DNA from 2 places in the Oricola thermophila genome. Region 2 is predicted to be linked to the other one. Evidence: riboswitches for the same ligand, from Rfam matches in the RefSeq annotation. Region 2 holds a riboswitch; the other holds the start of a gene.
The links. Region 2 has a riboswitch for thiamine pyrophosphate ahead of thiB (thiamine ABC transporter substrate binding subunit). Riboswitches for the same ligand answer to the same signal wherever they lie in the genome.
Positions count from the first base shown of each region.

Region 1 (15,623 bases), 480 kb from region 2:
AGGTCGCGAAGCATCTGGGCGCCGAGGTCGTCGGCGTCGCCTCCACCGGCAATGTCGATCTCGTCCGCTCGCTCGGCGCCGACCGCGTCATCGACTACCGGAAGGACGATCCCGCCGCATCCGGCGAGCGCTACGATGTCGTTCTGGATACCGCCGGAAAGCTTCCCTTCGCCAGGGCCCGGCGCATCCTCGCGAGAACCGGCCGCTACCTTCCGCTCGAATTCGGCGGCCGCGAGATGCTGCAGGCGCTGTGGGCGGGCGTGACGGGTGGCCCGAAGATCGTGATCAACGTGTCGGGAGACAGCCGCGCGGACCTGGAAATCCTCGCCGGCCTGCTGGAGACTGGCGAGATCCGTGCCGTCGTCGACAGCCGCTTCCCGTTGCGCGACATCGCCGCGGCCCATCGCCGCGTCGAATCCCGCCACGCCGGCGGCGCGGTCATCGTCTTGATGGATGAGGCGGCGGCCTGCGCGCCGTCCCCCTGAAATCATCCACTGGACAATGCCCCGGTCTTTCCGTCACTGTTCCCTTACAGCATCTTTGGGAGGAGATCGCATGCTTGGACTGATGCAGGAGTGGCCGCTCGTCTGCCACAAGATCATCGACTTCGCAGCCCGCCAGCATCCGGGGCGCGAGGTCGTCTCGCGCTCGGTCGAGGGGCCGATCGTGCGCACCACCTATGCCGCGGTGCGCGATCGCGCGCTGAAGATCGCGCAGCTTCTTTCGCGCGAGGGCTACAAGCCGGGCGACCGCATCGCCACCATGGCCTGGAACTCCGGCAACCACCTCGAGGCCTGGTACGGCATAATGGGCATGGGCGGCGTCTATCACACGCTCAATCCGCGCCTGTTTCCGGACCAGATCGCCTGGATCATGAACCACGCCGCCGACCGCGCGCTCTTTGTCGATCTCACCTTCATGCCGCTGGTCGAGAAGATCGCCCCGCAGGTGGAGTCGTTGAGGAAGGTCATCGTCATGACCGACGCCGCCCACATGCCGGAAACGGCGCTGCCCGACGTCGTGTCCTTCGAGGAATGGCTGAAGGACGCCGACGGCGATTTCGAATGGGCCGATGTCGGCGAGGATGCAGCCTGCGGCATGTGCTACACCTCCGGTACCACGGGCGATCCCAAGGGCGTCGTCTATTCCCATCGCTCCAACGTGTTGCACGGCATGATCGCCGCCATGCCCGACGCCATGGGCATCGGCTGCCGGGATGTCATCCTGCCGGTCGTTCCGATGTTCCACGCCAATGCCTGGGGGCTCGGCCAGACCGCCCCGATGATCGGCGCCAAGATGGTCATGCCGGGCGGCAAGATGGACGGTGAATCCATCTACGAGCTGCTGGACGCCGAGAAGGTCACCTTCTCCGCCGCCGTTCCGACCGTCTGGCTGATGCTGCTGCAATACCTCGAGAAGACCGGCAGGAAACTGCCGTACCTGAACAAGGTCGTCATTGGCGGTTCGGCCTGCCCGCGGGCCATCACCGAGAAGTTCGAGAAGGTCTATGGCGTCGAGGTGATCCACGCCTGGGGCATGACCGAGATGAGCCCGCTCGGCTCTCTGTGCACCATAAAGCCGGAACATGGCGACAAGACCGGCGACGCACTGCTCGACATCAAGCAGAAGCAGGGCTTCGCGCCCTTCGGCGTCGAGATGAAGATCACCGACGACGAGAACAACGAGCTGCCCTGGGACGGCAGGACATTCGGTCGCCTCAAGGTGCGCGGCCCGGCCGTCGCCTCTTCCTACTATGGCGGCGCGGGCGCCGAGCAGTTCGACGACGAGAACTGGTTCGACACCGGCGATGTCGCCCATATCGACGAGCATGGCTACATGCAGATCACCGACCGTTCCAAGGATGTCATCAAGTCGGGCGGCGAGTGGATTTCCTCGATCGAGCTGGAGAACCTGGCCGTCGGCCATCCCGAGGTCGCCGAGGCCGCGGTGATCGGCCTGCCGCACGAGAAATGGGGCGAGCGACCGCTGCTGATCGTCGTGCCGAAGGAGGGCTGCTCGCCGGCCAGGGAGGACATTCTCGCCTTCATGAAGGGCAAGATCGCCGACTGGTGGATGCCCAACGACGTCACCTTCGTCGACGAGATCCCGCACACCGCCACCGGCAAGATCAAGAAGACGGCGCTGCGCGAGCAGTTTGCCCACTACAAGCTGCCGGCCTGATTGCCGGCCACGTAGGATCGCATTGGCGGGAGCATGTCTCCCGCCGATTTCTTCTTGCCTTCCCCGCCCGCCTGGTGTTACCCAACGGCCATCGACAGGGGTGCTCCGTATCGCCGGGGCTGAGATCGGGACGCATGTTCCGGGACCCTTGAAGCTGATCTGGTTAATGCCAGCGGAGCGAGGCGAACGACATGTTTTCAGGTGCACAGCTATCCCTTTACCCGATGACCGACGATTTCGTCGGCGTCATCCTCAGCGCGCTTGGCGCGCTCGATCCCTACCGTCCGCAATTCCGTATCGAGACCGACGATCTCTCCACTCTCGTCGTCGGTCCGCCGGAACTGCTGTTTCCCGCCATGCGCGATCTCTTCGTGGCGGCGGCCTCGGGCGGCGTCCATTGCGTGCTTTCGGCCACGGTATCGCGGGGCTGTCCCGGCTCGCCGGACGATGACATCTGCACGCCGCTTTCCGGCATCGGTGCCGACCGTCCGCTCGAGGATCGCATGCGCGATGCCCGCAGCACCGTCGCCGCGGCGGAGACCACCGGCCAGGCCGTGGCCGCCCAGTTCTCGCTCTACCCGCTCGGCGCGGACGGCCACATGGACGAGATCTGGGGCTGCATCGACTTTCTCAAGTCGTCGGGCGTCTTCGACCGGGAAAAGAATTTCTGCACCAAGTTGCGCGGCGATGCCGGCCCGGTTTTCGCCACCCTGTCGGAAGCCTTCCTTCGCTTCGGTGCGCCGGAAGGCCATGTCGCGCTCGACATGACGGTTTCGGCGAACAGCCCGACACCGGTCGCCTGATCGCGGTCGCGCCTTCGGCCGCGCCCGCACCTTCCTTCCGTTGAAAAATCGAGGTCCCCGTCATGGACAATCCCTTTCGCTGGTCCCTTCGCGAAATCCTGATTCTCGCCGTTCTCGGCGCGGTCTTTGCCGTGCTCTATCTCGGCTGGGTGCAGGTCTGGCTCGTCGCCCAGGCAATCTTCGGCGCCCTGACCATGGATGTCGTGATGGGCTTCTGGTTCATCGTCTCCATCATCGCCGCCGCCATCATCCGCAAGCCAGGCGCGGCGTTTCTTTCGGAGGTGCTGGCCTCGCTGGTCGAGATCCTGCTCGGCAGCCCGGCCGGCCTGATGCTCCTCCTTGCCGGCGCGATCCAGGGCGCCGGCGCGGAGGCCGTCTTCGCCGCCACGCGCTGGCGCAACTATCGCCTGCCGGTGCTCATGCTCGCCGGTGTCGGTGCCGCGGTGTTCTCCTACATCTACACCTGGTTCCTCTATGATTACGGCACGTTCGCGCCGGGTCTGCTGGTCGCCATGTTCGTGCTGCGTTGCCTCTCGGGCGCGCTTCTCGGCGGCCTTGCCGGTCACATGGTCGTCAGGGCGCTGTACCGCACCGGCGTGCTGTCCGGCCTGGGGATCGACCATGACCTGCGCTCGGCCGGAGCCTGACGCGGCCGCCGAATGGCGTGAGGTCGCGGTCCGCTATCCCTACCGCGCCGCCGATGCGGTCGGCCCGGTTTCGCTTCGCCTGCATCGCGGCGAGCGGGTCCTGCTCATGGGGCCGACAGGCTCCGGCAAGTCGACCCTGCTCAATGCGCTGACCGGCATCGTGCCGGGCATCGTCCCGGCGCGGGTCGTCGGCGATGTCCGGCTCGACGGCGAGCCGGTCTCGGCCCGGCCGCCCTCGGGCTGGAGCGACCGCGTCGCGCGCCTGTTCCAGGATCCCGAGCAGACGCTCTGCGGCATGAGGGTCGGCGACGAGATCGCCTTCGCGCTGGAGAACCGCGCCCTGCCGGAGGACGAGATCCGGCGTCGCGTCGCCGCCGCCATGCACCGCGCCGGCCTTGCCGAGGACATGCTGAGCCGCCGAACCGCGGCGCTGTCGGGGGGCGAGCGGCAGCTCGTCGCCCTGGCCGCGGCGATCGCCCAGGACGCGCCGCTCTTCATTGCCGACGAACCGACGGCCCACCTGGCGCCAGCCGCCGCCGAGCGTTTCCGCGCGCTTTTGCGCGAGGACCGTCGCGAGCGCACCTTCGTCGTCGTCGATCACCGCATCGACGAGCTGGTCGAGGACATCGACCGGGTGGTGGTCGTCGGCCGCGACGGGCGCGTTGCCGCCGACGGCCCGCCCGGCCCGCTGTTCCGCTCCCGCCGCGCCGATCTCGAGGCACTCGGCGTCGCCCTTCCCGTCGCAGCGGCGCTCGATGCCCGTCTCGCCGGGGCCGGCCTGGCGCCGGAGAGCCCGCCGCTGACGGTCGGGCAGGCGCTGGCCGGCATCCCGCCGGGCAGGGAGTCGGCCGCCGCGCCGGCCATCCGCGCCTTTCTCGACGGCCGCGTCGCGGCACCCGCCGGCGCGCCCGGCGCGCCCGTCGCCCGCCTCGAGGGGGGCGCCTGCGCGCCGCTCTTCGGCCCGGTCGTCCTGCGCGGCATCGACCTGGAGATCCGCGTTGGCGAGGCGGTGGCCATTCTCGGCGCCAACGGCGCCGGCAAGTCGACCCTGGCGGCCAGCCTCGCCGGCCTGTTGCGCCTGAAGGAAGGACGCCGCCACGGCCCGACCGGCGGCATGGCCTTCCAGAACCCGGAAAGCCAGTTCGTCGGCGGCAGCGTGCTGGAGGAACTCGAGCAGGCGCAGGACCGCGCCCTCCCGCGCGACGAGCGCCGTGCCGCCGCCCTGCGCGACCTGTCCGCCTGGGGGCTGGACGGCCTCGCCGGGGCCCATCCCTTCGAGCTGTCCCAGGGCCAGAAGCGGCGACTCGCGCTGGCCACCCTGTCGGCGTCCGGCCGCTGGCCGCTGCTCGTCCTCGACGAGCCGACCGCCGGGCTGGATGCCGCCGGCGCCGCCATGGTCGCCCGCGCCATCGCCGCATTCCGCGCCCGGGGCCGCGCCGTCGCGCTCGTCACCCACGATACGGGCTTCGCGCTTGCCGCCTGCCCGCGCGCCGTCATCGTCGGCGAGGGCGCCATCCTTGCCGACGGCCCGGCGCCGCGCCTGCTGGCGGATGCGCCCCTGCTCGCCCGCGCCGGCCTCGCGCCGCCGGCGATCGGGCCTGCCCTTGCCTGGCGGGAGGCGGTGCCGTGCTGAGCGCCCTTCATCCGCTGCCCAAGCTCGCTGTGTGCCTCGCGTGGATCGCCGCCTCCGTGCTGGTTTTCGACGCCGGCTTCCAGCTCGCCGTCATCGCGCTTGCCGCGGGGCTTCTCGTCGTCGCCGAGCGCCGCCCGCCGCTTCTCGTCCTCGCGCTGATGGTGCCCTTCGCCCTGTTCGGCTTCGGCTTCCTGACCACCAGCGTGCTGTTCGGCCGGGAGTCCGACTTCGCGCTGCATGCCGCCGCCGAGACGCCCTTCGGCTCGGCGTCGGTTTCCGCGGGCGTCGTCCTGTTCCTGCGCGCCGTCGCCTGCGGCATGGTTTCGGCGCTCTTCGCGCTGACCACCGATCCCGCCGCCCTCGTCAAGGCGCTGATGGTGCATTGCCGGCTGTCGCCGCGCATCGGCTACGCGCTGTTTTCGGCCATGCTCCTGGTGCCCGACCTTGCCGGCGAGGCCCGCCAGGTCCGCCTTGCCCGCGCCATGCGCGCCGGCCGCCCGCCGCGCCGCGTGCCGGGGCCGTTCGAGACTGCCTCTCTGGTCGTGCCGCTGCTTGCCTTCGCGATCCGCCGCGCCGGCCGGGCCGCGATCGCCATGGAGACGCGGGGGCTCGCCGCCGGCGTCCCGCGCACCGTTCTCGGCGCGCCTGTGCCGCGCCGGCGCGACCTTGTCTTCGTCCTGGCCGCGCTGGCCCTCCTGGCCGCCGTCGCCGCGCTTGCCTGATCGCGCGCCGGAATTGGCATTTCCCGTTGGAAATCCTATATGTTTCAGATGTTCCGCGCGCTTGATTCGGCCGCCATCCCCGGCGGCCGCGGCGCGCCCCGGAAAGCCTTGGACCACATGACAGAAACGCCTGAAATTCCTCAAGAAATTCCTGCCGATCCCGCCGAGTACGGCGCCGGCTCCATCAAGGTGCTCAAGGGCCTCGACGCGGTGCGCAAGCGGCCGGGCATGTATATCGGCGACACCGATGACGGCTCCGGCCTGCATCACATGGTCTACGAGGTTGTGGACAACGCCATCGACGAGGCGCTGGCCGGCCATGCCGATCTGGTCACGGTGACGCTGAATGCCGACGGCTCGGTGACCGTCACCGACAACGGCCGCGGCATCCCGACCGACATTCACCCGGAGGAGGGCGTGTCGGCGGCCGAGGTCATCATGACCCAGCTTCATGCCGGCGGAAAGTTCGACCAGAACTCCTACAAGGTCTCCGGCGGCCTGCATGGCGTCGGCGTTTCCGTGGTCAACGCGCTGTCGACCTCGCTGAAGCTGAAGATCGCCCGCAACGGCAAGTTCCACGAAATGAGCTTCACCCACGGCGTTGCCGACGGCCCGCTCGAGGTCACGGGCGACGCCGGCGACTACACCGGCACCGAGGTCACCTTCACGCCCTCGCAGGAGACATTCACCAATGTCGAGTTCTCCTACGACACGCTGGAGCACCGCCTGCGCGAGCTGGCCTTCCTCAATTCCGGCGTCCGCATCCGTCTCGCGGACAACCGCCATGCCGACACGCGCGAGACCGAGCTCTTCTACGAGGGCGGGCTGATCGAGTTCGTCCGCTATCTCGACCGGTCGAAGAAGCCGCTGATCGAGACCCCGGTCCACATCACCGGCGAGAAGGACGGCATCACCGTCGAGGTGGCGCTGTGGTGGAACGATTCCTACCACGAGAACGTGCTCGCCTTTACCAACAACATCCCGCAGCGCGACGGCGGCACCCACATGGCCGGCTTCCGCTCGGCGCTGACCCGCCAGGTCACCGGCTATGCCGACAAGTCCGGCCTGATCAAGAAGGAGAAGGTCTCGCTCACCGGCGACGATTGCCGCGAGGGCCTGACCTGCGTCCTGTCCGTGAAGGTGCCGGACCCGAAATTCTCCTCCCAGACCAAGGAGAAGCTGGTTTCCTCCGAGGTCCGTCCGGTCGTCGAGAGCCTCGTCAACGAGCATCTCTCCGAGTGGCTGGAGGAGCATCCCGCCGAGGCGAAGACGCTGGTCGGCAAGGTGGTCGAGGCCGCCGCCGCCCGCGAGGCCGCCCGCAAGGCGCGCGAACTGACGCGCCGCAAGGGCGTGCTCGACATCACCTCCCTGCCGGGCAAGCTGGCCGACTGCCAGGAGAAGGACCCGGCCAAGTCCGAGCTGTTCATCGTCGAGGGTGATTCCGCCGGCGGTTCCGCCAAGGGCGGCCGCTCGCGCAAGAACCAGGCGATCCTGCCGCTGCGCGGCAAGATCCTCAATGTCGAGCGCGCGCGCTTCGACCGCATGCTGTCGTCGGACCAGGTGGGCACGCTGATCACGGCGCTCGGCACCGGCATCGGCAAGGACGAGTTCGACATCGAGAAGCTGCGCTATCACAAGATCATCATCATGACGGACGCCGACGTGGACGGCGCCCACATCCGCACGCTGCTGCTGACCTTCTTCTTCCGCCAGATGCCGGAGATCATCGAGCGCGGCTATCTCTACATAGCCCAGCCGCCGCTCTACAAGGTCACGCGCGGCAAGCAGAGCCAGTATCTCAAGGACGAGAAGGCGCTGGAGAACTATCTCATCGACCTGTCGCTGGACGACACGGCGCTGGAGCTGACCTCCGGCGAGGTCCGCACCGGGCTGGACCTGCGCGCGGTCATCGAGACGGCGCTGCAGATGCGCTCGGTCCTGTCCGGCCTGCACACCCGCTACGACCGCTCGGTGGTCGAGCAGGCCACCATTGCCGGCGCCATGGACCCGGCGGTGCTGGCCGATCCGGGCCGCGCCGCGGCGATGGCCGAGGCCGTCGCCCGCCGCCTCGACATGATCGCCGAGGAGACCGAGCGCGGCTGGACCGGCCGCGTCAACCCGTCCAACGAGCCGGGTGCCGGCGGCTACATATTCGAGCGCACGGTGCGCGGCGTGAAGGAGGCGGTGACGCTGGATGCGGGGCTGATCGCCTCGGCCGATGCGCGCGCGCTGCATTCGCTGTCGCCGAGGCTGGCCGAGGTCTATTCCGAGCCGCCGGTCCTGCGCCGCAAGGAGATTTCCGACGTCATCAACGGCCCGATGGCCCTGATCGACCTCGTCTTCGCCTTCGGCCGCAAGGGGCTGACGCTGCAGCGCTACAAGGGTCTCGGCGAGATGGATGCCGAGCAGCTGTGGGAGACCACGCTGGACCCGGAGGCCCGCTCGCTCCTGCAGGTGAAGATCAACGACGCCACCGACGCCGACTCGCTGTTCTCGCAGCTGATGGGCGACGAGGTCGAGCCGCGCAAGATCTTCATCCAGGACAACGCGCTCAACGTGGCGAATCTGGATTTCTGATCCCGCGCGCCCTTCTCCCCTTGTGGGAGAGGGTGCCTGAACGAAGCGAAGTCGGATGAGAAGCGGTGTCCGCGAGACCGGGCGCCTGCGATATTGGCGATCGGCCACCATATGGTTGCGGCCCCGCACCCGCCCCTTCGAACAATTCCGTTATCTTTATGTCTTGCGATGGGCTATGATCGTGCACCGGCAGGTCCGGATCCGGCCATGCGCAGATGCGCGGCAGCGGATCCGTGCCGGTTACTGCGCCATTGCCCGTGGAAAGGCTCCCTGCAAGGGAAGCGACCACCCGGGCATGGCGATTTCCCGGACGGCCGCGGAAGAACCGCGTTAGCGACGGCGAGGCACTGACGACCGGGGCGCAAGACGCCCGCTGAGGTCGGGCCCGCCGCATGTCGCCCGGATGCCGGCTATCGGCAGACAACCCCCATGAAAGGGAAAACCACATGCGCATGACCACCATTCTTGCCGCCGCGGCGATTGCGGCCGCGTCTCCCGTTTCTGCCGAAGTCACCGGCCAGAAGCTCGGCGTCCTAGATTGCGAGGTCGAGGGCGGCATCGGCCTGCTCGTCGGCTCCAGCAAGAAGCTCGCCTGCATCTTCACGGCCGCCGACGGCGCCAGCGAGAACTATACCGGCTCCATCAACAAGATCGGCCTCGATGTCGGCATAACCGGCAAGTCCTTCATAAAGTGGGTCGTCTTCACCCCGGCCGGCAATGAGATGGGCGAGCATACGCTGGCCGGCAAATATGCCGGTGTGTCCACCGGCATCTCGCTCGGCATCGGCCTCGGCGCGAATGCCCTGATCGGCGGCCAGGCCGAGAATATCGGCCTTCAGCCGGTGTCCGTAGAGGGCCAGACCGGGCTGAACGTGGCGCTTGCCGTGTCCACCCTTACCCTCGTGGCCGCGCAGTAGCACGGCCCGGCCGGAAACGGACCTCGCGGCGCCGCGCCCGGTCCCTCTCCTTGTGGGGAGGGATCGGGGTGCCACGCGAGCGTCGGCGAACCGGTCGCCGCCAGGTGGCCGAAGGGCGCCGTTCGCTTCGCGCCGGCTTGCTTCCCACCCTTCACGTTGCATGAATTCCGCCCCGGTTGCCCCGAATCCGGGCATTCCTGCCCAATCTTATCTACCGTCTCTGGTTGTCAAGCAGGGATGCTTTGTCGGCATGGTTTGCCCTCCTTTAGGATGGCGTTGATGATGACGACGAGGCGTCTCATGATGGCGGTGATGATGACCTTTGCAGGCTTGCCGCGCTGGCGCATTTCGGCGGCATATTGTTTGAAGACCGGATTGTGCGAGGCTGCGACGACGGCAGCCATGTAGAGGCATGAGCGCAGGGTTTTCCGGCCGGCGCTGATACGGCGCGGGGCGGACAGCTTGCCGGAATCGCGCGCTACGGGGGCGAGGCCGGCCAGGCTCGCGGCCTGCCCCTTGGTGAGCGTTCCCAATTCCGGCATGTAGGCGAGACAGGCTTGGGCGGTCATCGGCCCGACCCCCTTGATGGAGCGGATGAGGGCGGCCTTGCGGGCAAGCTGGGGAGACGTCTCGATCAGCGTCTCAATCTCGGCGTCGAGCTCGGCGAGCTCCTTCCGCATGGCCGTGATATGGCGCGTGATCGATCGTTCGATGCGCTTGTAGCCGGCATGGTGAAGCCGGCGCTGTTCCATGCCAATCATCATCGCCAGGTCGTCGCGACGCTTGCGCAGGGCGCGCAAGGTGGTCTGGTCGGGATCGTCGGGAGCATGCAGGCGCAGGTCCGGCGTATCGCGGCCGTAAAGCGCCAGCATGCGCGCGTCGAGCGGGTCGGTCTTGGCCGCCAGGCCGCGATAGAGGGCGAACAGGCGGGTGCGCTGGCCATGGGCGCGATGCAGCGCGAGGCCGAGAGCGTGCGCCGCATCGACGACATGGCGCTCGTAGCCGCCAGTCGCCTCGCAGACGACGAGCACAGGCGTCCTTGCCTTGACGGCAGCGCGCCGCAGGAAGGCGCGTACAGCCGCCGGCCTGTTTGCGATCGCATGGGCGCTGTCGTCGGGCAGCACATGGATGGCGAGGGTCTCCTTGGCGACATCGAAGGCGATAATGGTGTGTTCGGCTTCTGGCTTGCCGAGAGGATTGGAATTGCACATTGTCATGGCGGTTGTCCGTTCGTCCTGGATTACATGCGGCCGCAAAGGCCTCTCTACCGTTCGGATGGCCGGAATGGATGCTGCAGGGGGATAAGATAAGTTACGGCCGTCGCAAGAGGCCCATCCACCACTGTCCCGCCTGCAGCCCGAAGCATCAGGGTGGCCGCCCTGATGCTTCATTCATTCCAGGCCGGAGAACCGGCCCGAAACGCTTTCAAAATGAAAATGTAATCCACCCCGCCTCGGCCTCCCTTACCCTGTCTCCCAATGACAACGGAGAGGGTCATGGAGTTCGACTGGGAACGAGCAGTGGAGCGGAACTTGGACGGGTTGTTGTGGATCGTCGCGCGCCTTTTCGTCCTCGCGGGGATCAGGACCGGGCGCTCGCTGGTCTTCCTGCCGCGCGCGCTGCGCGCCCTTATCCTGTCGATCCTGCGCCCCGCCGAGTTCGCCGCGCGGCGCCTGGTCGCCATGGCCGCCTGCAAGCTGGTGACGGTCGTCACCCGCAGGGCGGAACCGCGCGGCAGGCAATCCCCCGCCATCCCCGGCCTTGAGCCGGGGACCGGTGATGACCCGAGGGACCATTCCCTGAATGCCGCGCCCGCACCGGAGCCGAAGAACAGCGCGCTCACTGTCGTCCTCCGCGACGAATGCCCGGACGGGCATTCGGGCACCGCGCTTGCAAGCGAACCGGAGGTGCAGCCGGACGCCGGCCCCTCGGATGCCGAACTGTTCGACCTCTGGCGCGACCGGCCTTCCTTCGCGCTGTTCGACCCGTGGAAGCGTTACGCGCCCTTCCTGTTCGACGTCACCGGGATGGACGGCCCCTTCGGCCACGTCTTCGTCGAGTACGACGACGAGGACGGCGACGACTGGCCCGAACCGGACCGCGACCCCGACGAGCTGGTGGATGCCCGCGCCCTGTCGCGGCGCATCCGGGCGCTCGCGCTGGCGCTGGACGATCTCGACGCACAGGCCGCCCGCCTCGCCCGCTGGCGGGCGCGCTTCGGCCATGCCATCGAGCGCATCCGACTGGCGGACGCGGGAAAGCTCGACGGCATGACGCCGGATGCAGTGCGGAGACCGACGCCGTGGCGCTTCCGCCCCTTCCGCCCCGGCCTGCCGCCGGGCTGGCGAAGACGCCCGCGAGATGAGATCGGGGAGGTGCTCAAGGAATGCCACACCCTGGCCCTCGACGCCTGGAACACGTCGTGAGTGGCGGAAGACAATTCGCGCCCGGAAGACCGGCTTCGGAGACGAGGCGCGGTCCGCGCAGCGGACGAAACGATCCGGTGAACCGTTTCGGGCGACGAACGCGGAGGCAGCGGGGTCCCCGCCCGGGTCAGCCCTGCCGGGTCAGCCACCATGCCGCGGCCATCGCGGCGGCGATCTGCAGCGCCGCGACCGCGTACAGCCGCGCCACGAAGGGCTGCTTGCGGGTCTTGTGGCGGAAGGCGCGGCGTCCCGCGAAGGCGCCGGGCGTGCCGCCGGCGAGCGCCATGAGCAGCAGGGTCGATTCCGCGATCCGCCGGCCGCCGGTGCGGGCCCGGCGCTTGTCGAGGCCGAAGGCGGCGAAGCTGGCCAGGTTGATCGCGGCGACGGCTGCCAGCGTTTCGGCAATCATCGGCATCGGTCTCCGCTTGGGCGGGGCACGAATACGGCGCGGCGGCCCGGGCGCCCCGTCGGCGGCCCGGCGCTCAGCCCGGCCTTCGCATCCGGTTCAGCACGTCCGTCTTGAGCACGAACTGGTGGTAGAGCGCGCCGGCGACATGCAGCGCGACCAGCGCCAGCAGGATCACCCGCATGATGCTGTGCGCCGCGGCGGCGGCGTCGATGTGGCCGAACCATGCCGCCATGCCGGAGACCGGCATCAGGAACATCAGCGCGTAGAGGCCGAAATGGGTTGCCGCTGCGGCGCGTTTCAGGATCGCGGGTTCCCTGTCCGGGGGCGGCGGCGCGCCGCGCCGGGCCCGCAGGGCAAGCCGCCAGATCGCCAGCAGCAGCACCAGCAGTCCGCCGAAGACATGCGCCGCCACCAGCGGGTCGAAGGCGAAGTCCTCGCCGCGCCGGATCGCCCGCCAGGCGTCCGACATCGGCTCGTGCAACACGTATTGCAGAACGATCAGCACGAAGACGATCCAGTGCAGGCGGATCTGCGCGGCGGAAAATCCGGCGGGCACGGGTTTCTCGGCGGCTTGCATGGCGGTTCTCCCGAAAGCTTTGGGTTCCTCGCCGCCAGCCTAGCCAAATGCGCCGCCGTGCCGAAGGCCCGCGCCGTGCGGTACGGCGTCGCAGCGCCGCGCGCCCGCCGGGGTCAGCCGTGCGCGCCGTCGCCGACGGGCAGCGGGTGGAAGCAGGCGTGGCACTGCAGGCCCTGGTCGATCAGCGGCGGCTGCTCGTTGCGGCACCTGTCGTCGGCGCGCCAGCAGCGCGGGTTGAAGGCGCAGCCCTTCGGCGGGTCGAGCGGCGACGGCAGCTCGCCGACGAGGTTGATGCGTTTCTTCTCGCGGAACGGGTCGGCCACCGGCGTCGCCGAGAGCAGCGCCGCCGTGTACGGGTGGCGCGGGCCGTTGAACACCTCCTCGGCCGGGCCGGTCTCCACCGGCTTGCCGAGATACATGACCATGATGTCGTCGGCCAGGTGCCGCACCACCGAGAGGTCGTGGCTGATGAAGAGATAGGCGAGGCCGAACTCCTCCTGCAGGTCCATCAGGATGTTGAGCACCTGCGCCTGGATCGACACGTCCAGCGCCGAGACCGGCTCGTCGAGGACGAGGATCCGCGGGTTGAGCATCAGGGCGCGCGCAATGGCGATGCGCTGGCGCTGGCCGCCGGAGAACATGTGCGGGTAGCGCTCGTAGTGTTCCGCCCGCAGCCCGACCCGCTCCATCATCGAGATCGCCTTGTCGCGCCGCGTCGCGGCGTCGTCGTCGGTGTTGATGAGCAGCGGCTCCTCCAGGATGGTCCCGATCTTCTGGCGCGGGTTGAGCGAGCCGTAGGGGTTCTGGAAGACGATCTGGATCTTGCGGCGCAGCTCCGGCGTCGATTCGGTCACCGGCAGACCGTCGATCTTCAGCACGCCGTCGGTCGGCCGCTCGATCATGGTGACGAGGCGGGCGAGGGTGGACTTGCCGCAGCCCGACTCGCCGACCACGGCCAGCGTCTTGCCGGCCTCGAGGCTGAACGACACGCCGTCCAGCGCCTTCACCGTTCCCTTGGCACCGAAGAAGCCGCCGCCGACCTCGTAGTGCCGCTTCAGGTTCTGGGCCTCGACGACGACCTCGCCGGTCCCGGTCCGCCTTTCGGGGATTGCCGCCGTCACGCTCATCGCGCCGCCTCCGTCTCCGCCGGCAGCCCTGTCGGCTTGCCGTCCTTCAGGGGAAAGTTGCACAGCGCGAATCCGAAATCCGCGCCCTGGCGCACCGCCTCGCGCGAGCAGCGCTCGGTGGCGTATTGGCAGCGCGGCGAGAACAGGCAGCCGGACGGCCGGTCGCCCTGGCCCGGCACCACGCCGGGGATCGACGGCAGCCTTCCGTGCCGGGTGGCGCGCTCGGGCAGCGCCGACAGCAGTGCCTGGGTGTACGGGTGGTGCGGGTCGGTGAACAGCTCGCGCACCTCCTGCTCCTCCACCTTCTGCCCGGCATACTGCACCTGCACCCGTTCCGCCGTCTCCGCGACGACGCCCATGTCATGGGTGATCAGGATCAGCCCCATCTCGTTCTTCTTCTGCAGGTCGACCAGCAGGTCGAGGATCTGCGCCTGGATGGTCACGTCCAGCGCCGTGGTCGGCTCGTCGGCGATCAGCAGCTTCGGGTTGCAGGCCAGCGCCATGGCGATCATCACGCGCTGGCTCATGCCGCCGGAGAGCTGGTGCGGGAACTGGTTCAGGCGCTTCTCGGGTGCCGGTATCCCGACGAGGTTAAGCAGCTCGATGGTCCGCGCCCTGCGCTCGGCACGGTTCATGCCGAGATGGATGCGCAGGCTTTCGCCGATCTGGAAGCCCACGGTGAAACAGGGATTCAGGCTCGACATCGGCTCCTGGAAGATCATGGCGATGTCCTTGCCGATGATCCTGCGCCTCTGCTGCGGCGTCAGCGAGAGCACGTCCTTGCCGTCGAAGCGCATGGTCTCCGCCGTCACCGTCGCCGTCCATGGTAGCAGGCCCATCAGCGCCAGCATGGAGACGGACTTGCCGGACCCGGATTCGCCGACGATGGACAGGATCTCGCCACGGTCGCAGGTCAGCGACACCCCGTCCACGGCCCGGAAGGGTCCGGAGGAGGTCTTGAACGTGACCGACAGGTTTTCGATTTCGAGAAGGCTCATCGCGTCAGCTCTGCTTCAGTTTCGGGTCGAGCGCGTCGCGCAGTCCGTCGCCGATCAGGTTGATGGCGAGCACGGTGACGAGGATGGCGAGGCCGGGGAAGGTGACCACCCACCAGGCGCGCAGGATGAATTCGCGCGCTTCCGCCAGCATCGTGCCCCATTCCGGCGTCGGCGGCTGTGCGCCCAGCCCGAGGAAGCCGAGCGCGGCGGCGTCGAGGATGGCGTTGGAGAATGCGAGCGTCGCCTGCACGATCAGCGGGGCGAGGCAGTTCGGCAGGATGGTGACGAACATCAGCCTGAGCTTGCTTGCGCCGGCCACGCGCGCCGAGATCACGTATTCGCGTTCGCGTTCCGAGAGCACCGAGGCGCGTGTCAGCCGTACGAAATGCGGTTGCAGGATCAGCGCGATCGCGATCATGGCGTTCATCAGGCCCGGGCCGAGGATTGCCACCAGGACCAGCGCCAGCAGCAGCGACGGAAATGCGAGAATGATGTCCATCACGCGCATGATCGCGGTGTCGATCCAGCCGCGGAAGAATCCGGCCACCAGGCCGACCACCACGCCGACCGAGACCGACAACGCCACGACGACCACGCCGATGAACA
Region 1 covers NZ_CP054836.1:3,147,766-3,163,388, reverse strand. The annotation lists gene HTY61_RS15210 (NAD(P)-dependent alcohol dehydrogenase) at 1-485, shown strand, start outside; gene HTY61_RS15205 (long-chain-fatty-acid--CoA ligase) at 556-2,181, shown strand; TPP riboswitch at 2,268-2,379, shown strand; gene HTY61_RS15200 (YkoF family thiamine/hydroxymethylpyrimidine-binding protein) at 2,373-2,984, shown strand; gene HTY61_RS15195 (ECF transporter S component) at 3,047-3,631, shown strand; gene HTY61_RS15190 (ABC transporter ATP-binding protein) at 3,606-5,264, shown strand; gene HTY61_RS15185 (energy-coupling factor transporter transmembrane component T) at 5,258-5,986, shown strand; gene gyrB (DNA topoisomerase (ATP-hydrolyzing) subunit B) at 6,104-8,563, shown strand; gene HTY61_RS15175 (DUF992 domain-containing protein) at 9,010-9,480, shown strand; gene HTY61_RS15170 (IS110 family RNA-guided transposase) at 9,708-10,697, opposite strand; gene HTY61_RS15165 (hypothetical protein) at 10,977-11,906, shown strand; gene HTY61_RS15160 (DUF1294 domain-containing protein) at 12,034-12,315, opposite strand; gene HTY61_RS15155 (cytochrome b) at 12,389-12,892, opposite strand; gene HTY61_RS15150 (peptide ABC transporter ATP-binding protein) at 13,006-14,019, opposite strand; gene HTY61_RS15145 (ABC transporter ATP-binding protein) at 14,016-15,017, opposite strand; gene HTY61_RS15140 (ABC transporter permease subunit) at 15,022-15,623, opposite strand, start outside.
Region 1: it holds a riboswitch for thiamine pyrophosphate, as region 2 does, so the genes downstream of both, HTY61_RS15200 (YkoF family thiamine/hydroxymethylpyrimidine-binding protein) here and thiB (thiamine ABC transporter substrate binding subunit) in region 2, are expected to answer to the same signal.

Region 2 (15,623 bases):
AAACGAATCGCCTCCGGGGCCGTATCTTCGCCCAACAGTGTCTCCGTTGCACCATCCGCGATGACCTCTCCCCCGGCGAGGAAGACGGTGTGCGGCGCGATTCGTCGCGCGTCCTCGGGAAAATGTGTCACCATCACCGTCGTCATGCCGCGGTCGGCCTGAATGGACGCGACCAGATCCAGCATGTCGGCGCGCAAGGCAGGACCGAGCGAGGCAAAGGCCTCGTCGAGCAGGAGCACCGGCTTGCGCCGCACGACCACGCGTGCCAGCGCGACGCGCTGCCGTTCGCCGCCGGACAATTGCCCCGGCAGGCGCGCGCCGTAACCCGACAGGCCGACCGAGGCCAGCGCGTCCTCCACAATGCCGCGCTCGTCGGGCTTCAGACGCAGCCTCGGCGACAGGCCGAGCGCGACATTGTCGAACACGCTCAGATGCGCGAACAGGTTGTTCTCCTGGAACACCATCGAGACGGGGCGCTCGGCGACCGGCGCGCGTGTCAGGTCCTCGATGCCGAAGCGAATTGCCCCGACCTGCGGCGTCTCGAACCCGGCGATCAGGTTGAGGAGAGTCGACTTGCCGGAGCCGGACGGGCCGACCAGCGCAGTGATCGTTCCGGCCGCGAAGGCACAGTCGAAACGCATCTCTCCGGCATCGGCGGCGTAGCGGAACCGTACGCCCTCGCATGTGATCGCGGCAGATGTCCCGTTCATCGGACGGCACCCTTTCCTGTATCGTTCTTCGCCCCGGCGCGATCCGCGATCATCATCAGTGCCATTGTCATCACGGCAAGGACGAGGGCAAGCCCCGCCGCGTCCTGGGTCCGGTAGGAGCCCATCCGCTGCAGGATCAGATAGGGCAGCGTCTGGACTTCCTGGGACCCGAAAATCGCGATGACTCCGAGATCGCCGAGCGAAAGCGCCAGCGAGAAGGCAAAGGCAAGCATCAGGGCACGGCGCGCGACCGGCCAGGTAACGAGTCGGAAGCGGGCCAGGCCGGACAGGCCGAGCAGCAGGCACAGCCTGTCATAGCGCTCGGCGGCGTCCCGCACAGCGGGCAAAAGCAACCGGATCGCAAAGGGAACGGCCATGGCCGCATTGATCGTCACCACCATCAGCGGTGCGGCCGAGTAGACATCGGCAAACTGTCGTATGGCAACGAACCATCCGGCAGCAATGACCACAGGCGGAACGACGAGTATCAGGCTCGACGCCTGCCCGAATATCCATTCGCTCCGCGAAATGGTGCCGTGAAAACGGCGGCCTGCCGCCGACCGCGTTATGCCTGCCGCAAGCATGAGGGCGAGGATTACCGAGAGTAGCGCCGCGACAGAACCGAGGCCGAGGCTGGTTCCGATGGCGCGTTGCACGCTCGCCTGCCCCGCCAGGTCGGCCAGGTCCGCCGCCAGCCCCCGCCAGACGACAATTGCGAAGGGCGAAGTCACGAAAAGCGCGCCCGCAACGATGACCAGTCCCGCAAGCAGCCGTCCAACAAGCGTTCTCCGCACCGGGAAAGGGCGCAATGCACCGATGCCGAGTCCCGCGGACACCTCGCCGCCGGCGATTGTCAGCATGGTGAAGGCGATCGCGGTGACCAGAACCTGTACGCCGGCGAGCAGGATCGCCCGCGAGACGTCGAAATCGAAGGTCAGCGACTGGTAGATCGCGACCTCCAATGTGGTCGCGCGCGGTCCGCCGCCAAGAGTAAGCACGACGGTAAAGGATGTGACGCACAACATGAAAATGAGAGATGCGGCCGACATGAGCGCCGGCCGCATGAACGGCCAGATCACGAGGCGGAAGCGTGACGTGAAACCCATGCCGAGCTGGTAGGCGAGACGGTCGTACTCGCCCGGCATCGCGGCCAGACCGCCAAGCACGACACGGACGGCAAGCGGCATGTTGAAGAAGACATGGGCTATGAGGATCCCGGAAAGACCGTAAATGGATGGAAGGCCCAAACCCGCCGACTCGGCCATTTGGCTGAACAGCCCGCGCTCGCCGTACAGTCCGACAATCGCAAGGACTGCGACGATCTGCGGTAGCGCCAGTGGCATCGCAAAGACGCGCAGGATCGTGTCGCGTCCCGGAAAGCGCCGAAACTCGTAGAGTGCGGTTGCGACCGGGAGGGCGAAGACGAGTGACAGCGCCGTCGAAAGGCCCGCCTGAAGCAGGGTGAACCGAAGGCTTCGCCAGACGACCGGATCCTGCACCGCGTCCAGAATTTCACCGCCCGTGCTAGGCCGGGCGACGATCGCAAGCGGAAGGAAGGCGCCGACCGCAAGTACGACCAGGAACATGACGGACGCCCATGCAGCCCCGCCCGCTGCGCGTCTTCCTGCCGGCGCCTTCATGATCGGCACGATCGCGTTACTTGCTCATCGCCCGGAGCCACTCGTCGACCCAGGCCTTGCGGTTCTCGGCGACCTCTTCCGGTGTGAACAGGAGGGCACGGGCGGGTTCGACAAGCTTGCCGAATGCCGGATCGAGCGGTTCGCTCGTCGGCGCGACCGGCAGCATCCAGTTTGTCTCGGGAATGATGTCCTGGAATGCCGGACTGATCATGAAGGCAAGGAAGCGCGCCGCGTGCGGATTGTCGGCGCCCTTCTTCGTGATACCGGCGACCTCGACCTGCATGTAATGACCCTCCTCGAAGGTGGCCGCCCGGTAGCGCTCGGTGCCTTCCGCGATCATGTGGTAGGCCGGTGACGTGGTGTAGGACAGCACCATCGGCACCTCACCCGCCGTGAACAGCCCGTAGCTCTCCGACCAGCCGGCCGTGACCGTGAGAACCCTTTCGCTCAGACGCGCATATGCCTCGGGCGCGTTGTCGCCGTAGAGTTTCCTGATCCAGAGCATCAGGCCGAGCCCCGGCGTCGAGGTACGGGGATCCTGGATCGCGATCTTGCCATTGTCGCCGTCGAGAAAGGCTTCCATGCTGCTCGGCGGCTTCGCGATGGCTTCCGTGTCGTAGATCACGGCGAAATAGCCATAGTCGAATGGAACGAAAGTGTCGTCCGACCAGCCGCCCGGAAGGGTCAGGGCTTCCGTCGACACGCCGTGGGGCACGAAGAACCCGCCCGCCTTTGCCTCTGCCGTGAGGTTGGTGTCGAGTCCTAGCACGATGTCGGCATCGGAACGCCCGCCTTCCAGGCGCAACCGGTTGAGCAAGGCCACGCCGTCGGCGACCGATACGAATTCGAGATCGCAGCCGCATTCCGCCTCGAACGCCTTTTCGACCTGCGGCCCGGGGCCCCATTCCGACGTGAAGCTCTCGTAGGTATAGACGGTGAGCTTGTCCTCGGCGGCGGCGACCTGCGGCCAGGCCAGCAGAATGGCTGCGGACAGGATGGAAAGTGTCGGTCTGTGCATCACGCACCTCCTTGGTTGGGACTGGGATCGAGGCGCGTATTCCGTTCAACCGGAGAAAGCGTCTAATCCCTACGCCGGTGCAAACCGGATCAGGTTCGACGGGTTGGCCTGCGCCTCTCAGCCGCGTTCGCGGCACCCCGTTAGAGCAGCGCCCTTGTAGGCCGCGTCCGTTGCGTCTTCAAGGGCAAATGCGCTTGCGGCTTGGCTGTTCGCCGTCACCGGGCTAGTGCTGGGCCATGACGCAAGAACCCGCTACCCGCTTCGCCATCCTTCTCGACGGCGCGCTTGCACCGACGGACCGGCTGCTCCGGCAGATGGAGGGCAGTCGCCTGCTCGCCGCCGATGGCGGCATCCGTCATGCCGAGACGCTGGGCCGGGAGCCGGAGCTGTGGCTCGGCGATTTCGACTCCGCCGGAAGCGCGCTGGACAAGCGCTTCCGCCATGTGCCGCGGGCGCCCTATCCCCGCGACAAGGCCGTGTCGGATGGCCAGATTGCTGTCCGGCACGCGCTGGAGGAGGGTGCGCGGGAGATCATCTTCGTCGGTGCGCTCGGCGGCGACCGCAGCGATCACGCCCTCTTCAACCTTGCGGGTGCGAGCGACCTCGCGCGGGCGCATCCCGAGGTCTCGGTCATGCTGACGAGCGGCCGCGAGGAAGCGGTTCCGCTGCTGCCGGGGCGGCCTCTCCGCCCCGATTGGCCGGCCGGAAGCGTTTTCTCCGTGGTCGGTTTCACGCCGCTCTCCGGCCTGACGGTGAGAAACGCGAAGTGGCCGCTGGAGGCCGTGAACGTTCCCTTCGGATCGACATGGACGCTTTCCAATGTCGCGGGTGAAGGGGTGGAGATTCTGCTGAAGGACGGTTGCGGTATGACCATTTGTCAGCTTCAATGACTTGAAGGGACAGGTGTGCGAATCGTCACATTGCCGCCGATCCGGCGCTGCTAGTGTGACGGCGGGAGAAAAGGAGATCGCCCCATGAAAATCGCAAAAACCATTGCTGCATTTGCGCTTGCCGGCTCGCTTGTGGCCGGCTGCACGACCGCGGAACAGACAGCCGTGGGCGGCGCTGCCGTCGGAGCGGCGGTCGGAGCCGCAACAACCGGAAGAGTTCAGGGCGCACTTGCCGGTGCCGCCATCGGAGGCGCGGCCGGCTATGTGGTCGGCAAGCTCGCGGACGGTCGCTGCCGCTACCGCCGTCCGGACGGTTCGTACTACATCGCGCCCTGCCCGTAAGACGGACATAGCGCATCCTTCAGGGCCGCGAATCGCCGCAAGGCGGTTTGCGGCCCTTGCATTTCGCCTTCGCGCGTTCGATATGCGCCACCAACGCGATACGGTTGGACAATGGCCACATCTCCTCCTTTGCTGCGCGCCGAGAACCTGACGCTTACCTTCGGCGGCAAGCCTCTTTTCGAGAACGTTTCCTTCTCCGTCCATCCGGGCGACCGCATCGCGCTGGTCGGTCGCAACGGTTCGGGCAAGTCGACGCTGCTCAAGATCGCGGCCGGTATCGTCGAGCCGAGCGCCGGCGAGGTGATAACCGAGCGCAACGCCACGTCGCGCTACCTGCCGCAGGATCCCGGCCTGTCAGGGCATGCCACCGTCGGTGACTACGCACGGGCCGATCTCGGACCGCTGGATGACCCCTTCCGGGCCGACTACCTGCTCGGCGAGCTCGGGCTCGAGCCCGGGCGCACGACGGAGGGCCTTTCGGGTGGCGAGGCCCGCCGTGCGGCGCTCGCCCGCACGCTGGCGCCGCAACCCGACATCCTGTTCCTCGACGAGCCGACCAACCATCTCGACCTTCCGGCAATCGAATGGCTTGAAGACGAACTGGCCCGCTCGCGCTCTGCCATCGTGCTCATATCCCACGATCGACGATTCCTGGAGAAATTGTCGCGCCGTACGCTCTGGCTGGACCGCGGGATCCTGCGCGAGAACGGCACCGGTTTCGCCGGGTTCGAGGACTGGCGCGACAAGGTGTTCGAGGAAGAGGAACGCGAGCAGCACAAGATCGGGCGCAAGATCGTCCGCGAGGAGCACTGGGTCACCCACGGCGTCAGCGGGCGCCGCAAGCGCAACATGCGCCGACTGGGCGAACTGTCCGAACTGCGCAAGGCCTTCCGCGAACACCAGAAGCCGGACGGCACCGCACGCCTCGCCGCAGCCGATGCGCGCGAAAGCGGCAAGCTGGTCATCGAGGCGACGAACATCTCCAAGAGCCTGGGCGACAAGCCCCTGGTGCGCGATTTTTCCCTGCGTATCCATCGTGGCGACCGCATCGGCCTCGTCGGGCCCAACGGCGCCGGCAAGACCACGCTCGTCCGGCTGCTTACCGGCGGCATGGAGCCCGACGCGGGCCGGCTGCGCCTTGGCACGAACCTGGACATGGCAGTGCTCGACCAGCGCCGTGACGCTCTCGACCCGGACGAGACACTCGAACACTTTCTCACCGACGGGCGCGGCCAGTCGCTCATCGTCAACGGAGAACAGAAGCACGTCGTCTCCTACATGAAGGACTTCCTGTTCAAGCCGGAGCAGGCGCGGACGCCGGTGCGCGAATTGTCCGGCGGCGAAAAGGCACGGCTTGTCCTCGCACGCACACTTGCGCGCCCGGCCAACCTGCTGGTCCTCGATGAGCCGACCAACGACCTCGACATGGAAACGCTCGACCTTCTGCAGGAACTGATCGCTGGCTTTCCCGGCACGGTATTGCTGGTCAGCCACGACCGCGATTTCCTCGACCGCACCGTCAATGCCGTTATCGCGCCGGACGAGACGCGCCCCGGCCAAGGATACTGGATCGCCTATGCGGGCGGCTATTCCGACATGCTGGCCCAGCGCGGCGAAGCCGCGGCGTCGCGAAAGGCAACGACCAGGCAAACCGAAACAAAGTCCCCGGCACCGCGCGCGGACAAGCCGAGAAACGACCGTGCCCGGCTGTCATACAAGCAGAAATTCGCGCTCGAAACGCTGCCCGGGCGAATCGAGGAAATCGAAACCGAGATTGCCGCACTCGAGGAACGCCTCGCCGATCCCGACCTTTTTGCTCGGGATCCCGCGTTCTTCAACGCCACCGTTGCCGAATTGGAAGGGAAGCGCGCTCAACACGCCGCGCTGGAGGAGGAATGGCTGGAACTGGAGATGCTGCGCGAGGAAATCGAGGGGCGTGACACCTAGCGCGCGTTCGCGCGTTTGCAGCGACGCCATGTTTCCGCGGGCTGTTCGACGCCGTCTACGATGCGCTGGAGATGCAACTCGCCTTCGCTCCACAGAAGCATCCGGATATCGTGCGCTTCCTCCACGCTACCCAGTTGCCCGATATAGCGGAACACGTGCCGGTCATATTCGCCGACGAGATGGTCGCCTGTGGGGGCAAGGACCTTCGGCCCGTTGATCGTGAAACTGCGTCCATCCGAGGCGCACCAGCTCCCGTCTATGGTCTCCGCATTCGCCAACCCGGCCGTAACCGTAAAAACGGAAACAAGGAAAAGATGTCTGGCCATTTTCGCCCCAAGTAGCGCCCCGCAGCGGCAATAGCCAAGCTGACCGCCGGGAAACAACATCCCTGCGGTTGCAAATTGGACACCGTTTCGCCTTCAGGTTTCGTGTCGGCCCCTTGGCGCAGCGGACAAGACGAACTCAGGAGAAATACTGCCCTCCGTTGGCGGAAATCGTCGAGCCGGTGATGAAACCGGCGTCGTCGCTGGCCAGGAACACCGCGCAGCGCGCAATCTCCTCCGGCTCCCCGAGCCGGCCAACCGGAATCTGAGGCAGCACGCGCGTCTTCAGCACGTCCTCGTCGATGGCACGCACCATCTCCGTTCCGATATAGCCGGGGCAGATGGCGTTGACCGTGATGCCAGCACGCGCGCCCTCCTGCGCGAGCGCACGGGTGAAGCCGATATCGCCCGCCTTGGCGGCGGAATAGTTGACCTGGCCGGCCTGGCCCTTCTGGCCGTTGATCGAGGAAATGTTGATGACCCGGCCGAACTTGCGCTCCCGCATGCCGGGCCAGACCGGATGGGTCATGTTGAACACGCCGGAAAGATTGGTGCTTATGACCTGATCCCAGTTTTCCCTGGTCATCCTGTGGAACATTGCGTCGCGGGTAATGCCCGCATTGTTGACCAGTATCTCGACCGGTCCGAGATCGGCCTCAACCCGTGATATGCCATCGACACAGGCGTCGTAATCGGCGACGGACCACTTGTAGACCGGAATCCCTGCCTCTTCCCTGAACCTGGCGGCCGCCTCGTCATTGCCGGCGTAATTTGCGGCCACCGCGTAGCCAGCTTCCTTCAGGGCCGTCGAGATCGCTGCCCCGATACCGCGCGTTCCCCCGGTGACAAGTGCGACTCTACCCATGGAAGCTCCTCCGGCATTTAAGTTCTCAGCCGGGAACAGAGGCTCCCGACCAAGAACAATTTCTATACATTGGCAATTCTACATGCGTTCAACACACATGGCGACTCCCATACCACCGCCGATGCAAAGTGTGGCGAGCCCCTTGCTGGCACCGCGACGCTTCATCTCGAAAAGAAGCGTATTGAGAATGCGGCCGCCGGACGCGCCAATCGGATGGCCGATGGCGATGGCACCGCCGTTGACGTTCACGATCTCCGGGTTCCAGCCGAGGTCCTTGTTTACCGCGCAGGCCTGCGCGGCGAAGGCCTCGTTCGCCTCGACCAGATCGAGGTCGTCAACCGACCAGCCGGCCTTCTCCAGAGCCTTGCGTGATGCCGGGATCGGCCCGGTTCCCATGATTGCGGGATCGACGCCTGCCGTCGCCCAGGACACGATCCGGGCCAACGGGACGATTCCGCGGCGGGCCGCCTCTTCCTCGGTCATGAGGACGGCCGCCGCCGCGCCGTCATTGATGCCGGACGCATTGGCCGCCGTCACGGTGCCTTCCTTGTCGAATACGGGGCGTAGTTTGGACACGCCCTCCATCGTCACGCCATGCTTGATGTACTCGTCATCCTCCACGACGGTATCACCCTTGCGCCCCTTGACCGTGAACGGAACGATCTCGTCCTTGAACTTGCCGGCCTTCTGAGCGGCCTCAGCCTTGTTCTGGGACGCCACCGCAAACCGATCCTGCTCGTCGCGCGACAGCTGCCACTTGCGCGCAACATTCTCCGCCGTATTGCCCATGTGGTAGCCGTGGAAGGCATCCATCAGGCCGTCCTTCAGCATGGTGTCTACCATCTTCAGGTCGCCCATTTTCACCCCGCCGCGCAGATGCGCGCAATGCGGTGCCATGGACATAGATTCCTGGCCACCGGCGACGATGATGGAGGCATCACCGGTGAGTATCTGCTGCATGCCGATGGCGACGGTTCTGAGCCCGGATCCGCACAACTGGTTGAGGTTCCAAGCCGTGGTTTCCTGCGGGCAACCGGCGGCCATCGCCGCCTGCCGGGCGGGATTTTGCCCCTGCCCTGCGGCCAGGACCTGGCCCATGACCACCTCGTCGACCTCCTTCGGATCGACGCCCGCACGCTCCAGCGCGGCCCTGATGGCGGCGGCACCCAGCTCGTGGGCCGGCACATTCGCGAATGCGCCGTTGAACGAGCCGACCGGCGTGCGTGCGGCGCTAGCGATAACGACAGATGTCATGAAAGCCTCCTGGTTGGATCGCGGCAGTTTGGCCGCCGCATTACTTGGATTGTAGCGTCTGACGAACAACGCGCAATGCATGCCCCAAACCGCTGCACTGCACAAGACGCGATCCCCGAGGAGGGACGCGGCTGACTGCAGCGCAACAAAACGCTTTGATAAGAGACTACTTTGTCACTAGTATTTCCCCATAAAGCGAATGCCGGGAAACGGCGTGTACTGACGGGAGAGACGAAATGGCAGCAAGCGACGAACCCACCGTCATCAAGAAATACGCCAACCGGCGCCTCTACAATACCGGCACGAGTACTTACGTGACGCTGGAGGATCTCGCCACGATGGTGAAGGACGGCGAGGAATTCGTGGTGCAGGATGCCAAGAGCGGCGAGGACCTGACCCATGCCGTGCTTACCCAGATAATCTTCGAGCAGGAGGGCAAGACCGGCCAGGCGATGCTGCCGATCTCCGTTCTCCGCCAGCTGATTTCCTTCTATGGCGATCAGATGCAGATGGTCCTGCCGAGTTACCTCGAGCATTCCATGACATTGTTCACGCGCGAACAGGAACGCATTCGCGAGCAGATGACATCGATGGTCGGCAAGTCCCCGCTCGACATCATGGCGTCGGGCCAGAAGCTGATCGAGGAGCAGACGCGCCGCAACATGGAAATGTTCCAGAACGCGATGCAGATGTTCTCACCCTTCAATGCCGCCCAGGAGGAAGGCGCGAAAACCGGCACGGCCGAATCCGAGAAGAAGGCGGCTCCATCCGACGAGCTCAAGGCAATGCGCGAACAGATCGCCGCCATGCAGCGCAAACTCGATTCCCTGGAAAAATAGCCGGTGAAGACTGCCGGCCGGCACGTCGACGGGAGCAGCGCCCGGAATTTGCGCCACTCGCGGAAAAAGTGTTTCCACATTCCGTGAAAGCGGTTCGTGCTAGGAGCTGACTTCACCAATGGCAACAAAGACGCATGCGGGACCAAAAATGTCGACTCTCACACTCGCCAAGGCAAACGAGATCATAGAGGCAACCCTCGCCAAGGGCATCGAACTGGAACTGAAGCCGCTTTCGGTTGCCGTGCTCGACTCCGGTGGACACCTTGTTGCCTTCCAGCGATCCGACGGTTCTTCCTTCATGCGCTACGAGATCGCGGCAGGGAAGGCATATGGCTGTCTCGCTCTCGGCGTCGGCGGTCGCTGGCTGAACGCCCAGGCGCAGAGCCGGCCCCATTTCCTGGAAAACCTGTCGGCGGTTTCCGGCGGCAGGATCGTGGCGGTACCGGGCGGCGTTCTGGTGAAGCAGGACGGCAGGATCATCGGCGCAGTCGGCGTGACCGGAGACACCTCGGACAATGACGAGGCCTGCGCGCTTCACGGGATAGAGGCGGCGGGTTTCGAGGCCGACGCAGGCTAGATACGCATTGCCATGACGTTGGCGGCAATAAACGGCATACTCGCACTTGCATTGGAATGCGCGGCGATCGCCATAGTCGCGACGGGCGCATACCGGACAATGGATCAGCCGGTCGTGCGCTGGATCGCACCGATTGTTGCGGTTGCCGTCTTGGCAGGGTTGTGGGGCTATCTTGCCGCGCCGAATTCTGCAGTTCGGTTGTCCGGGCTTTCCCTTGTCGCCTTCAAGACAAGCGTGTTCGCGCTTGCCACCGCAGTGCTCTGGCGGCTTGCCGGCCCTTCATGGGCGCTTGGCTACGGAATTGTTGCCGCGATGCAACTGGCATTGGCGGCGTCCACGGGACGGCTGTAGCAAGGCCGCGTCAGTTGAAGGACACGTCCCGACCGGCGGACCGGATGGACACCGAGAAACCAGCCATCAGGTCAATCAGCGCCATCACCATCAGCAGGAAGAAGACCGGTGTCGCCGCCGCGGCCACGACGAGAAACTCGACCAGAAAGGCAACGAACACGAAGGTCGACAGGACGTGATCGATCACGGAGGCATTGGAGGTCCGCGTGGACCTCAATATCTCGAAGAACATGAAAACAAGGCCGAGGGCGACCAGCCCGTCGCCGAGGTTCATGGTCCACACGCCGCCGGAAATCATCGTCACGGCCAAGAGCTGCGCCGCGAACGGATCGCCGGCCATGCCCGCGATCATGATATTGTAGAGGATGAACGGAACGATCATCAAAGGTATGTGAAGCACCGGAACGTCCCTTTCCTGGCATGCTGCCGATCACGTTTCATTTCGGATAGCCCGGCAGTCACTTCTGCACGGACATGCCGTGTGTCTCGATGGCCGGCACGAACCCTTCGGCCTCTTCGTCATAGATCCAGAGCATGCCTTCTGAAATATCGAACCAGGCGCCATGAAGCGTCAGCCGCCCGTCTGCTTCGCGTTCGCTGATATACGGAAACGTGCGCAAGTTCGCGAGCGAGTTTCGCACCGACATGCATTCCACTGCCGTCTGGCGCGGATCGTGGCCGGAACAGACATGCGCGTCTTCCGGATGATCGACATGGACATGGCGCACCGGGTCGTACCCCTCGCCGCCGGCCACCCGTTCGATCGCCGGGTCGAGGAGGCTGATCCAGTGGCCGATGGCATCGCCATCGTCGAGCGACTGGCGCCGATCATCCAGTGCGGCCGCAACGCCGCCGCAGCGCCCGTGGCCCATCACCACGACGTGCCTTACGCCGAGACTGACAACAGCGAACTCGATTGACGCCACCGAGGACCGGTAGCGCCCCTCCGCATTGTAGGGCGGCACGAGATTGGCGACGTTGCGCAATACGAAAATCTCGCCCGGTCCCGAATCGAAGACAATCTCCGGTGCGGCGCGCGAATCGCAGCACGCGATGACCATCGCTTCCGGACGCTGGCCGCTGGCCGCCAGCTCGCGATAGCGTTCGGACCGTTTGCGATAGGTCGAGTGCAGGAAGCCCTGATAGCCGTCGAGCAGCTTTTGCGGAAATCTCGTCATGGATGTCGCAGTAACGCTGTAATCCCTCGCGTGCAAGGTGCGGCGGCCATCAGGCCGGGCGCGGCGGCACGGCCCGCGAAAGCTGGCGCATCTGTACCATCGCCGTCGGCCGCCGAAGGCTGGCCTGGTCCACCTCCGGCATCAGTTCGTCCGCCCCGCGCTTGCAGGCACGGGCCACGAGTTCGAAGACCGACGCGGTTGCCATGTGCAATGCCTCCTGCGGCGTGCCGCCGTTCAGCAAATGCGCCATGAACAGCGCCGCGGTCAGATCGCCGGTACCGTTCGGCGGATTGTCGATCCGACGATGTTCGGCCAGCGTTGCCCGGCCATCCCCAATGAGCAGGTTGCCGGTTCCGCCCGCAAGCAGCGGATGCGCACTGGTGACGACGACATGCCGCGCGCCAAGCCCGGCGGCCGCCTTGCCGATCGCCTCGTTGCTTTCCGCCCCCGTACCTGTCAGCCAGCCGAACTCGAACAGGTTTGGCGTAACGATATCGGCAGAAGCGAAAAGCCTGTCGCGGATTGCTTTCGCCACCGGCTCCGGAACGTAGAGCCCGCCACTGTCGCCGATGACGGGATCGCAGACATGGATCGCGTCCGGATTGGCCCTTCGGACGGCGGAGACGAATTCGGCAATCGGTTCCGCCTGTTCCGCGGCGCCCAGATATCCGGTCAGCACCGCGCCAATCTCTGCGAGATGCGGCGATGTTGCGAGAGCGGCCATGAAATCGGAAAACTCCGCCGCACCGGGCACGATGCGCGGGGCCGGCCCGTGTCCGGGATGCCAGGGCAGCGTTACTGTCGGCACCGCCCAGACGGGGAAGCCGAGTGCCTCAAGTGCAAAGACCGCTGCCCGGTTTCCGACCGTGCCGCGGGCGACATGGCTCGATATCACGACCGCGGCGGGTCGATTGATCGTTGGACGTCGGGTCATCGTGCCAGATAGGTGATCAGCCATGCCGCGAGCATGACGAAGGCGATTGCCGAGAGTGCGCGCCCCGTGCGCCGACCCCAGACCTCGATGCGATCGTCGGCATCGGCGTCATCGGCAGCCATGTGGGCCCGTGCGCGCTCGGCCGTGCGGGCAAGCGTCGAATGGCCGACAACCTCGGAATCGGTGGCGACGCGCTCAAGCGTCCGACGCGCTTCCGCTTCGCGTGCCGTATCGTCGGGATGTTTCTCGGCCATGCGCCAGCTGCCGCATATCGTTTCGGAGTCGTACGGACACTACCGTGCCCCACACCGCGCTGCAACATCGTCGACAGTGCGAAACCTGCCTCCGGAGAAGAAATGTGCTGCAACGCGAATCGCCTTTGTTATGGTAACGCTATGAAGCCGCGAAAGAGGCAGGCATCAGGCGGGAGAGGACATTGGCAAAAAAGGTAGGCGCGCCGATCAGGAAATACATTTCCTCCGTCATTTCGCATCTGGAGGATCCCGATGACCGCATGAAGGAGCTGGTGCGCGCGCTGCTCTCCGAGTCGCACGAAGACGACCTAGCGGAACTCGACCCTTCCTGCACGGCACGTGCCATAGAAAGAACCGCGGATGCCCTGGGCAACCATGCCCGCGGCGCATCTGTGGTACGCGTCGCGCCGGCCTGCGCGCCGAATTGTTGCGTCGTGTCCGTCATCAACGAGAACATGCCGTTCCTGTTCGACTCGGTCATGGGCGAAATCAACGACCTGTCGCACCACGTCCGACTGGTCGTGCATCCGATTCTCAACGTGCGTCACCACGGACCGGATTTCGAGCTCGTGGACAAGCCGGATGCGGGCGTCGCTGACGAAGGCACGATCCGCACCAGTGTCATCCATGTCATGCTCGAAGACCTCACCGACGAGACTGCGCGCAGACTGGAGGAGAGCCTCAACGGGATCATCGGACAGGTAAAGGCTGCGGTGCGCGACTGGCGTACCATGCTCGGTCGCCTCGACGAGGTGATGAACGAGCTGCAGACCAGGGTTCTGCCGGTAACCCCGGCTGACGTCAACGAGGCGCTCGCCTTCCTGGAATGGCTGCGCGACGACAACTTCACGTTTCTTGGCATCCGTGAGTATAACTACACAGGCGGAGAGCAGCGCGGCCAGCTCGTGCGCGCCGACAGACCGGGGCTCGGCATCCTGTCCGATCCGAATATACGCGTGATGCGACGGGGCGACGAGCCGGTGACGACGACTCCGCAGATCCGAGCCTTCCTGAATTCCAAGGACATCCTGATCGTTGCCAAGGCGAACATCAAGTCAAAGGTCCACCGCCGATCCTACATGGATTACATCGGCATCAAGAAATACGATGAGAAGGGCAACCTGAGTGGCGAGCTGCGCATTGTCGGCCTGTTCACCTCGACCGCCTACACTCGATCGGTAACGCGCATACCCTATCTGCGTTCGAAGGCCGAGGCGGTCATCCGCAGGTCCGAATTCGATCCGGACAGCCATTCCGGCAAGGCGCTGATGAACGTGCTGGAATCCTATCCGCGCGACGAGTTGTTCCAGATCGACGTGCCGCTGCTTACGAAGAATGCGCTCGCCATCGTGCAGCTTGCCGAGCGACCACGTGTGCGCGTGCTGAGCCGCATCGACCCGTTCGACAGGTTCGTCTCGGTAATCGTCTTTGTGCCGCGCGATCGCTACGATTCGGAAGTCCGCGAGCGCATCGGCAAATATCTGGCCGACCAGTACAAGGGCCACATCTCGGCCTACTATCCGGCCTTCCCGGAAGGCTCGCTGGCGCGCGTGCATTTCATAATTGGCCGTCGCGAAGGCAAGACGCCGCAGCCAAGGCAGTCCAGGCTGGAAGCCGATATCGAAGCGATAACGCGGACCTGGGAGGACCACTTCCTCGAGGAACTGATGGCCGATGGCATCAGCCCCGCGGCGCGGGCCCTGCGCAATACCGGTTTTCCGGAAAACTACCGTGACACGGTGCTACCCGCCCAGGCAGTGCAGGATCTGCAGCGCATCGCCAGGCTTTCTGCGGATAATCGCATCGATGTCGATTTCTTCCGCCCGGCTGGAAAGTCACACAACGAGGCCGGCCTGCGCATTTATCACTACGGTTCGCCGGTCGCCCTGTCGGAACGGGTGCCGATCCTGGAAAATATGGGATTCCGGGTCATCAGCGAACTCACCTACGCCATCGACGTGTCTGACAAGCTTGGCAATATCGTCTGGCTGCACGAGATGCAGCTCCAGAGCCAGTCCGGCAGGCCGGTGCCGATGGACGGGGACGCTTTCATTTTCGAAGACGCATTCATGTCGGTCTGGAACGGTGCGAGCGACAACGATCCCTACAACGGACTCGTGCTTGCGGCAGGGCTGACTTGCCGGCAGGTCACGGTGCTGCGAGCCTATGGGCGCTACCTGCGCCAGGCAGGCATTCCCTACAGCCAGGCTTACATGGCCGACGCACTGATCCGCCATCCGTTGCTTGCCCGCCAGCTTTACGAATTGTTCGAGACCCTGTTCGACCCCGCTCGGCGCACGGACCTGAAGAAGGAGGATCCGGAGGTCACTGCGAAGCATATCCGCGCAGCCATATCCGATCAGCTGGCCGAGGTGCCTTCCATCGACGACGACCGCATCCTGCGATCGATGCTGACGGTGATCAACGCCACCCTGCGCACGAATTACTTCAATCCCGATCCGGCCGGCGGCCCGCGAACTTCCCTTGCCTTCAAGCTTGAT
Region 2 covers NZ_CP054836.1:3,626,360-3,641,982, reverse strand. The annotation lists gene HTY61_RS17495 (thiamine ABC transporter ATP-binding protein) at 1-710, opposite strand, end outside; gene HTY61_RS17490 (thiamine/thiamine pyrophosphate ABC transporter permease ThiP) at 707-2,350, opposite strand; gene thiB (thiamine ABC transporter substrate binding subunit) at 2,367-3,368, opposite strand; TPP riboswitch at 3,418-3,518, opposite strand; gene HTY61_RS17480 (thiamine diphosphokinase) at 3,605-4,258, shown strand; gene HTY61_RS17475 (YMGG-like glycine zipper-containing protein) at 4,343-4,600, shown strand; gene HTY61_RS17470 (ABC-F family ATP-binding cassette domain-containing protein) at 4,712-6,547, shown strand; gene HTY61_RS17465 (hypothetical protein) at 6,544-6,873, opposite strand; gene phbB (acetoacetyl-CoA reductase) at 7,010-7,735, opposite strand; gene HTY61_RS17455 (acetyl-CoA C-acetyltransferase) at 7,814-8,989, opposite strand; gene phaR (polyhydroxyalkanoate synthesis repressor PhaR) at 9,226-9,828, shown strand; gene HTY61_RS17445 (GlcG/HbpS family heme-binding protein) at 9,977-10,405, shown strand; gene HTY61_RS17440 (YrdB family protein) at 10,418-10,756, shown strand; gene HTY61_RS17435 (hypothetical protein) at 10,767-11,138, opposite strand; gene HTY61_RS17430 (carbonic anhydrase) at 11,215-11,934, opposite strand; gene pdxY (pyridoxal kinase PdxY) at 11,984-12,868, opposite strand; gene HTY61_RS17420 (hypothetical protein) at 12,865-13,122, opposite strand; gene HTY61_RS17415 (NAD-glutamate dehydrogenase) at 13,305-15,623, shown strand, end outside.